2 regions of the Shewanella indica genome follow, and region 1 is predicted to be linked to the other one. Evidence: predicted binding sites of a transcription regulator. Region 1 holds the regulator's gene; the other holds the start of a gene.
The links. The regulator MetJ, encoded in region 1, represses methionine synthesis genes. The targets are predictions, from matches to a motif close to TAGACGTCTAGACGTCTA.
Positions count from the first base shown of each region.

Region 2: the regulator MetJ is predicted to act here: its motif matches at 2,037-2,054, upstream of metH (methionine synthase).

Region 1 covers NZ_JAWXXR010000001.1:996,099-1,000,310, forward strand. Annotated here, with positions in the region: gene SIL79_RS04585 (bifunctional aspartate kinase/homoserine dehydrogenase II) at 1-608, opposite strand, end outside; gene metB (cystathionine gamma-synthase) at 625-1,785, opposite strand; gene metJ (met regulon transcriptional regulator MetJ) at 2,001-2,315, shown strand; gene SIL79_RS04600 (sulfite exporter TauE/SafE family protein) at 2,391-3,134, shown strand; gene traF (conjugal transfer protein TraF) at 3,142-4,212, opposite strand, start outside.
Region 2 covers NZ_JAWXXR010000001.1:2,294,933-2,299,144, reverse strand. Annotated here, with positions in the region: gene SIL79_RS10365 (ABC transporter ATP-binding protein) at 1-856, opposite strand, end outside; cobalamin riboswitch at 956-1,092, opposite strand; gene SIL79_RS10360 (histidine phosphatase family protein) at 1,161-1,961, opposite strand; gene metH (methionine synthase) at 2,203-4,212, shown strand, end outside.

The sequences.
Region 1 (4,212 bases):
TCGGAGCCGTTGCGACCGAGCAGCAGAGTTTCCCCTTGGCTATTGGCGCAGATAAAGCCGGTGATCACCAGACGCTCATCGGGATGCTCGGCCAGCAGCCGCTGCACCCTTTCGCGGGACTCATCTAGGCGAATCCTGGGCACTGCGCCCTCATCGGCAATCAACAAACTGCGGGCATCCACATGGGAAGCGGCAACACCGGACTCCCGCAGCAGCGCCGCCATCAGTCTGGCCGACCAGCGTTCACCGAAACCCACCACCTGATTGCATTGGTATTCGCTGAGTTCAGGCAAGGACAATAAACTGGCCAGTTGCGCCTTATCTGTAGACAGACGCTCCCGCAGTTGACGTGCCTGTTCATTACCCAGCAGCTGTTCAATCAGATTCTGCTGATAACCGACAAGCTCCTGTAGCTCCTCCTGCCACAGAGCGCCCGACTCCTTCAGGGTCAACAGTTTATAGAGAAAATTGGTACTCTTGCCGGCGGCGGAAACCACTACAAGATCATCGGCATGACCATGGGTCAGCAAAATATGGGCGACCCGTCGGTAGCAATCGGCATCGGCGAGACTGGAACCGCCAAACTTATGTAGGTGACAACGTGCCATCTCAAGCTCCTTCAATTCAACAGTTTGCGGCTGCCGCCAATCCGGCGGCGATATCGTCCAGCAGATCCCGGCCATCTTCTATGCCCACAGACAAGCGAATAAGCGTGTCTTTAATACCGGCTTCGGCGCGAGCCTCACTCGCCATGGCTCTGTGGGTCATGGTGGCGGGCACCGCCACCAGGCTCTCAACTCCTCCCAGGCTCTCGGCCACGGAAAACAGCTTGAGCGCGCCGAGGAAGGCAACCACCTGCGCTTCATCACCCTTGAGTTCAAAACTCAGCATAGCGCCAAAGCCACTCTGCTGCCTGGCGGCAATCTCATGGCCTGGGTGGCTCTTAAGCCCCGGATAATAAACTTTGTCGACCACCGGGCTCTGACTCAGCAGCGCCACTATGCGCTCGGCATTGGCCTGATGCTCGCGGATCCTCAGCGCCAGAGTACGCAGGCCACGCAGGGTCAGGTAGCTGTCGAAGGCGCCTCCGCTCAGTCCAAGCGTGTTGGACCACCAGTGCAGCTGCTCTGCCAATTCGGGATCTTTGGCTACTACGGCACCGCCCACCACATCGCTGTGGCCATTGATATATTTAGTGGTCGAGTGCACCACTATGTCGGCCCCCAACAGCAAAGGCTGTTGCAGCGCCGGCGATAAAAAGGTGTTGTCAGCCACCACCAATGCATCCTGCTGGTGAGCTGCCTCGGCAATGGCGGCAATATCCACTACCCGCAGCAGTGGATTGGATGGCGTCTCGAGCCACACCATGCGCGGCTTTTGCGCCAGGGCAGCGGCAAGAGCTTGCGGGTCGGTTTGATCCAGCACCTGCAAGCGAAACTGGCCCTTGGCCGCCAGATGGGTGAACAGCCTATAGCTACCGCCATAACAGTCATGGGGCACCAACAAGAGGTCATCCGGCCCCAGCAGGTTGACCACCAGAGTAATGGCCGCCATGCCGGTCGCTGTGATTGCCGCACTGCAGCCCTGTTCAAGCTCCCCCAAAGCATCTCCCAGAATGGAGCGGGTAGGATTACCCGAGCGGCTATAATCATAGGATCTTGGCTGGGTGTGGCCCTCAAAGGCATAGTTGGTCGACAGATAGATGGGTGGCACCACGGCCCCGTGCTGGCTGTCTGATTCGATGCCCTGCCGGACCGCTGTGGTTGCTAATCGCCGCTCTGTCATAATCGACTCCTGAATGCTGAGGCTCGACACCATAAAGATGTCTGGACGTCTAAATCTAACCAATGACCATCCGGCCGTCAATAGGCATCAAGACGTTTGGACGTCCAAATGTATGGATTTCTGTTCATATTGCACAGATTTTGCAGGCAATCATTTGACTGTATCCTGTAAGGGTTTAAAATCTGCTGCGAATTAGTGAGATCACAGGTGAATCAATGACTGAATGGAATGGCGAATACATCAGCCCTTATGCCGAACACGGCAAGAAGAATGAGCAAGTGAAAAAAATCACTGTCTCTATTCCGTTGAAGGTACTGAAAGTATTGACCGATGAGCGCACCCGGCGCCAGGTAAACAACCTGCGGCACGCCACAAACAGCGAACTGTTGTGCGAAGCCTTCCTGCATGCCTATACCGGCCAGCCACTGCCCAATGATGAGGATTTGTCCAAAGACAAACCAGACAGCATCCCGGAAGAAGCCAAACGCATGATGGATGCCATGGGCATTGAATGGGAAGACATGGAATAAGTGTCTTATTCCTCTGAATTATCTTATTGTTGAACAAGGATCGCTGCGCGATCCTTTTCTTTTGGGAGCTTGCGAATGCTGTCATTGATAGATCCCGTCACCCTGTTGCTGGCATCCCTGATCATATTTACCGGCGCCCTGACCCAGTCGCTGATAGGCTTTGGCCTAGCCGTGGTAGCTACACCTTTGCTGTATATCGTCGATCCGGAACTGGTTCCCGCTCCTGTTATCGCCATGGGGTTTTCCATCGCCCTGCTGACACTGGTACGCGAGCGCGGTCACCTGGAATTCAACGGCTTGCAATATGCCTTGCTGGGACGGCTCCCCGGCGGCCTGATTGGCGCCACCCTGTTGTTGCTGGCGCCGCAACCGATTATGGGCTTGACCATAGCCCTGATTGTGGCCGTGGCCGTATTTCTCAGCTTCAGAAAGTACAGTATCAAAATCAACCGCCTAAGCTTGTTTATCGCCGGGATCTTTTCCGGGATCTTCGGCACCGTGGCCGCCATAGGTGGGCCACCTATGGCCCTGCTGCTGGCGGGAAAAGACGCCAGTCAGTTCCGCGCAGCGCTGTCGGCCTTCTTTATCTTCAGCTCATTGATAGCCTTGATCATTCTCGGCTGTTTTGGCCTCCTGACCCTGAGACACCTATGGCTGTCGCTGTTGCTACTGCCTTCGGTATTTCTCGGTTTTCTGGTGGCTGGCCGTTTGGTGGGCAGGGTAGATAAAGAGAAGACCCGAGTCCTGACGCTGGCACTGTGCGCCCTGAGCGCCCTGCTGCTGACCATCAAATCAACTCTGGCGCTCATCAACGGTTAAATCGCTGTTAGAAGTGATAGCTGGTTTGCAGCACGCCACCTATGGCATCGTCACTGCCAAACATGCCGGTGAGATCCAGCCGGAAGCTGTTGCCTATGGCAAAACCTGTCCCCAGAGAGTAGAGATCGGCGCTGTGATCATTGAGATCCTGGCGATAACCGAGCCGTAAAGCAACCCAGTCAGCAGGCCGGTATTCGCCACCTAAACGCCAATAGCGGCTGCCCTCAAGCTCGGCAAACTTGTCGTTGTCGGTAAGGTCCAAGTCGCTGCTGAGCGAAAAGGCCGCCCAGTCATAGGCCACCCCGGCGGTAACCATAGGTTTCACCTGATAGGTAAGCTGCACGCCGCCAGCCTCTATGCTGCTTAAGTCCCGCTCGATAAGATTACGTCCGCTGACACCGATAACCAAACCATCCAATGGCTGAAATGCCAGGCCGATATCCAGATTAAAGCCTGTGTCATCACTGCGATAATCATCATCATTGAAATCATCGGCATCGAAGTTGTTGGCGCTGACAGCATAGTTAAAACTATCCAACCGTTGCAGCTTGGGGGTGACTCCCACTGTCACCGGCATATTGACGATAGATAGCGGATAGCTCACGGCCACTCCGAGCTCGGAAACCGCCCCGGCCACTACCCGCCCCTGGGAGGTCAAATCTTGGATTTCCGGCGGGTTATTGGGGTCCAGATTATCCAGGGCATCAATATCCGCAGCGGCGATTTCGGCAATCCCCAAGGCATCGAGATAACTCTTGAATACAAAGGCATAGCTAAAACCATCCGAAGGCATGACCAACGCCATATTGATACCGGCACTGACATAGGCGCTGTTGCCCTGCAGCGATTGCAAGTCACCACTGAGGCGCTTGCGGTAGTCATCGATAGCCGCTGTGTCGGCGGCGTCTATGGCATTGACCAGAGCGTCATAGTTATCCTGCAAGGCATCAAACTTATCGATCATCTGATCTTTATCGGCGCCATCGGCGCCTATGGTAGGAATGAGTAAACTGAAGTCACTGCTGCGGCGCGAGGGCAAAGCCAGCAGCGCCGGATTGGAAAAGGCCGCCGCCTCACG
Region 2 (4,212 bases), 1.3 Mb from region 1:
GCTCGACTATCGCAGCGCCTTGAACCTCGCCACTGGCGAGCGCCGCCGAGCTTACAGCCTTGCCGTGACCAGGCTCTCGCGACTGATAGCCGTAAAAGTAGTGGATCAGCGGCCTTCCTAACTGCGGATGCTTTCCCACCTGGCAGCAGACACCGAAGACACCGGCAATTCTGTCTTCGGTCAATACGCTCTGGGGCGAGCCGTGGGCAATACGGCGGCCGTTATCCAGCAGCAAGAGTTCGTCACACAGGGCCGAGGCCAGATTGAGATCGTGAATCGAGGCGATCACCGTGACCCCCAGGCTGCGCACCAGCTCGAGGATCTGGATCTGATAGCGGATATCCAGATGATTAGTGGGCTCGTCCAGGATCAAAAGCTTGGGGCGCTGCACTATGGCGCGGGCAATCAAGGCCCTTTGCTTCTCACCGCCGGAAAGCTGCGCGAAAGGCTCTGCGGCCTTGTGCTGCAACCCGACCTGCGCCAATGCCGCCTGCACCTGGGCCTTGTCGGTCGCCGATGGCATATCAAACAACCCCTTGTGGGGAGTCAGTCCCATGGCCACCAATTGAGTCAAATCCAGTGCCAACTGGGCCGGGGTATCCTGCAGCACCACGGCCACCTCTTTGGCGAAGGCTTTGGCAGACAAGCTATGGATATCCTGACCAAACAGCTGGATCTGGCCGCTATCCGGGCGGATATAACGATAGAGGCAGCGCAGCAGGCTCGACTTACCGGCACCATTGGGGCCTATGAGCCCGAGCATCTTGCCACTTGGCAGCTCAAAACCCACATCGGCCAATACGCTGTGACCACCGGGAAGCCAGCTAAGCTGTTGCACCTTGAGTGCCAGGCTCATAACCGCCCCCCGACATTGAGCCTGTGACCGGCAGAAGGCTCAAGCTGCAGTGGAAGAATCATCTATTCGCTCCCCCGGTTTACCCGCCCGGGTTTCTGGTTTGGTTTATCAGCCTGGGCAGGTCTCCTGACTCGCCGCCAAAGGCGACTCACAGTTGCGGGCACAGTCCGGGCTTTCCCGGTTCCCTGGGTTGGTTCACCTGCAAAGGCGCCAACACCCTGGCTGCTGCCGCACTTGGCGGCCATTTGGGGTTATTATCCCGGTTTTATCGCCCGGCACAATTGCCCGGCGCAATAGCACAGCACTATTGCGGCCAGTGGAGTTTGCTGAAACACTGCCATTCCTGGTCATTTTCACCGCTGGCATCACCGCTGGCATCACGGCTGGCATAGAGGGTTATTCTGACCCAGGCCGCATAAGGTAGCTCCAAGGCGTTGAACACTGCCGCAGGCGGTATTTGCCCCGGCAGCAAAATCTCGGCCAGCAGCAGCCGGATAACCCCGCTGTGAGTCAAGATCAGCGCTGCATCGGCGCTTGCTGAAGAACCAGAGCCTTTTGAACCAGAGCCTTTTGAACCAGAGCCTTTTGAACCAGAGTCTCTTGAATCAGAGCTTTCGGAACAACTAACCTCTCTCGCAAGCCAGCGCTGCACCATAGTCTGCCAGCCATCCAACACCCGGCTACGAAAGGCTGGCAGCGATTCCCCGCCCGGCGGAGTATTGGCCACAGGGTCACGCCAGAAGGCTTCGGCCGCCTCGCTATGCTGCTGATAGACACTCGCCACCTTCATGCCGTCCCAGTCACCGAAGTCCAGCTCCCAGAGCCAGTCATGCTGCTGCAGCGGCGCCGGGAAATAGTCGGGCATATCGGCCTTGAGCTCGGCGGCAAAGGCCTGGCAACGCTGGGCCGGAGAGCTCAGCAGCGTCAGGCGGTCGGGAGCACTCGGCAACTGTTCCAGCGCACTACTGATAGCCCGCCAGCTACGCCACATCTGCGCTTTGCCCTCATCGCTCAGGGCCACATCACTGCGGCCGCGGATAATCTCGCCGCCTTCACATTCACCGTGCCGCAGCAGATAGATATTCAGTTGCCTATGTTCAGCCACACACTTCTCCCGTCAGAGTCCGGTGGTTACCGGGCCAATTTAACCTTGCCGCAGGCCGCCGGAATCCGTATATTATGGACGTCTATACGTATAAATGTCCAAAATAACTTTCCGCGCCCACACACGCCTTTGGCTATCATGCCAGATAGTGTCCCGGGCGTCAGGTCGGCAGAGATGATGTCGCGGATGCCAAGCACCGCGAATGTAAAACAGCAATAAGACAGGTATGAAAGGTAACCCTATGGCGACTTCCCAGCACTCCCCAAGCCAGACAGAGTTCAAGCTCAAACAGACCCTCAAAGAGCGGATCCTGATTTTAGATGGCGCCATGGGCACCATGATCCAGGACTACAAGCTGGAAGAAGCCGATTACCGCGGCGAGCGCTTCAAAGATTGGCATTGCGATGTCAAAGGCAACAATGATCTGCTGGTACTGACCCAGAGCGAGATCATCAAGACCATTCACAGGGAATACCTGCTGGCCGGTGCCGACATCATAGAAACCAACACCTTCAACGCCACCACCATTGCCATGGCCGACTATGAGATGCAGAGCCTGGCGGCGGAGATCAATTACCAAGGCGCCAAAATCGCCCGCGAAGTGGCCGATGAGGTGGCCGCCGCCAGCGGTATTCCCCGCTATGTGGCCGGGGTGCTCGGCCCCACCAACCGCACCTGCTCCATCAGCCCGGATGTGAATGACCCCGGCTTTCGCAACATACATTTCGACGATCTTGTGTTGGCCTACAGCGAATCCACCGAGGCGCTGATCGCCGGTGGCGCCGACATCATCCTGGTGGAAACCATCTTCGATACTCTCAATGCCAAGGCGGCGTTGTTTGCCATCGAAAATGTGTTCGAGAAACTGGACCAAAAGTTGCCGGTGATGATTTCCGGCACCATTACCGATGCCTCGGGCCGCACCCTGACAGGGCAAACCACAGAGGCCTTTTACCATTCTCTCAGACATATCAAGCCGCTGAGTATAGGCCTCAACTGCGCCCTGGGCCCGAAAGAACTGCGGCCCTATGTCGAGGAGCTTTCCCGTATCAGCGAGTGCTTTGTCTCGGCGCACCCCAATGCCGGCCTGCCCAATGAATTCGGCGGCTATGACGAGACTCCGGCAGAGATGGCAAGCGTGATAGGCCCCTGGGCCGAAGAGGGGCTGCTCAATATTGTCGGCGGCTGCTGCGGCACCACGCCTGCGCATATCAAGGCGATTTCTGAAGCTGTTAGCCTTCATGCACCAAGGCCGCTGCCTGAGCTGCCGGTAGCATGTCGCCTCTCCGGACTGGAACCCCTGACCATAGATGCAAGCAGCCTGTTTGTGAATGTGGGCGAGCGCACCAATGTCACCGGCTCGGCCCGGTTTCTCAAGTTAATCAAAGAAGGTCAGTACGAAACCGCGCTGGAGGTGGCCCGTGACCAGGTGGAAAACGGCGCCCAGATCATAGATATCAACATGGATGAGGGCATGCTCGACGGGGTCGAGATGATGCGGAAATTCCTCAACCTTATCGCCTCAGAGCCGGATATCAGCAAGGTGCCTGTGATGATCGACTCCTCCAAGTGGGAGGTGATTGAGGCCGGGCTCAAGTGCATTCAGGGCAAGGGAATAGTCAACTCCATCTCCCTCAAAGAGGGCGAGGCCAAGTTTATTGAACAGGCCAAACTGGTGAAGCGCTACGGCGCCGCCGCCATCATCATGGCCTTCGATGAACAGGGCCAGGCCGATACCCGGGAGCGCAAAACCGAGATCTGTACCCGCGCCTACCGGGTACTGGTGGATAGGGTGGGCTTCCCGCCGGAAGATATTATCTTCGACCCCAATATCTTCGCCATCGCCACCGGCATAGAGGAGCACGATAACTATGCGGTGGACTTTATCGGCGCCATTGCAGATATCAAGGCCAACCTGCCCCATGCGATGATTTCCGGCGGGGTGTCCAACGTTTCTTTCTCCTTCCGCGGCAACAACCCGGTGCGGGAAGCCATTCATGCCGTGTTCCTCTATCACGCCATCAAGGCGGGGATGGATATGGGCATAGTCAACGCCGGTCAGTTGGCCATCTATGATGATATCGACCCTGAGCTGAAGCTGAAGGTAGAGGCCGTGGTGCTCAACCTGCCCTGCCCGGTTGCCGACTCCAGTAACACAGAGCAACTGCTCGAGGTCGCCGAGAAGTATCGAGGTGGCCCGGGCGGCGCAGGCAAGAAAGAAGATCTCGAATGGCGCAAGTTGCCGGTCAAC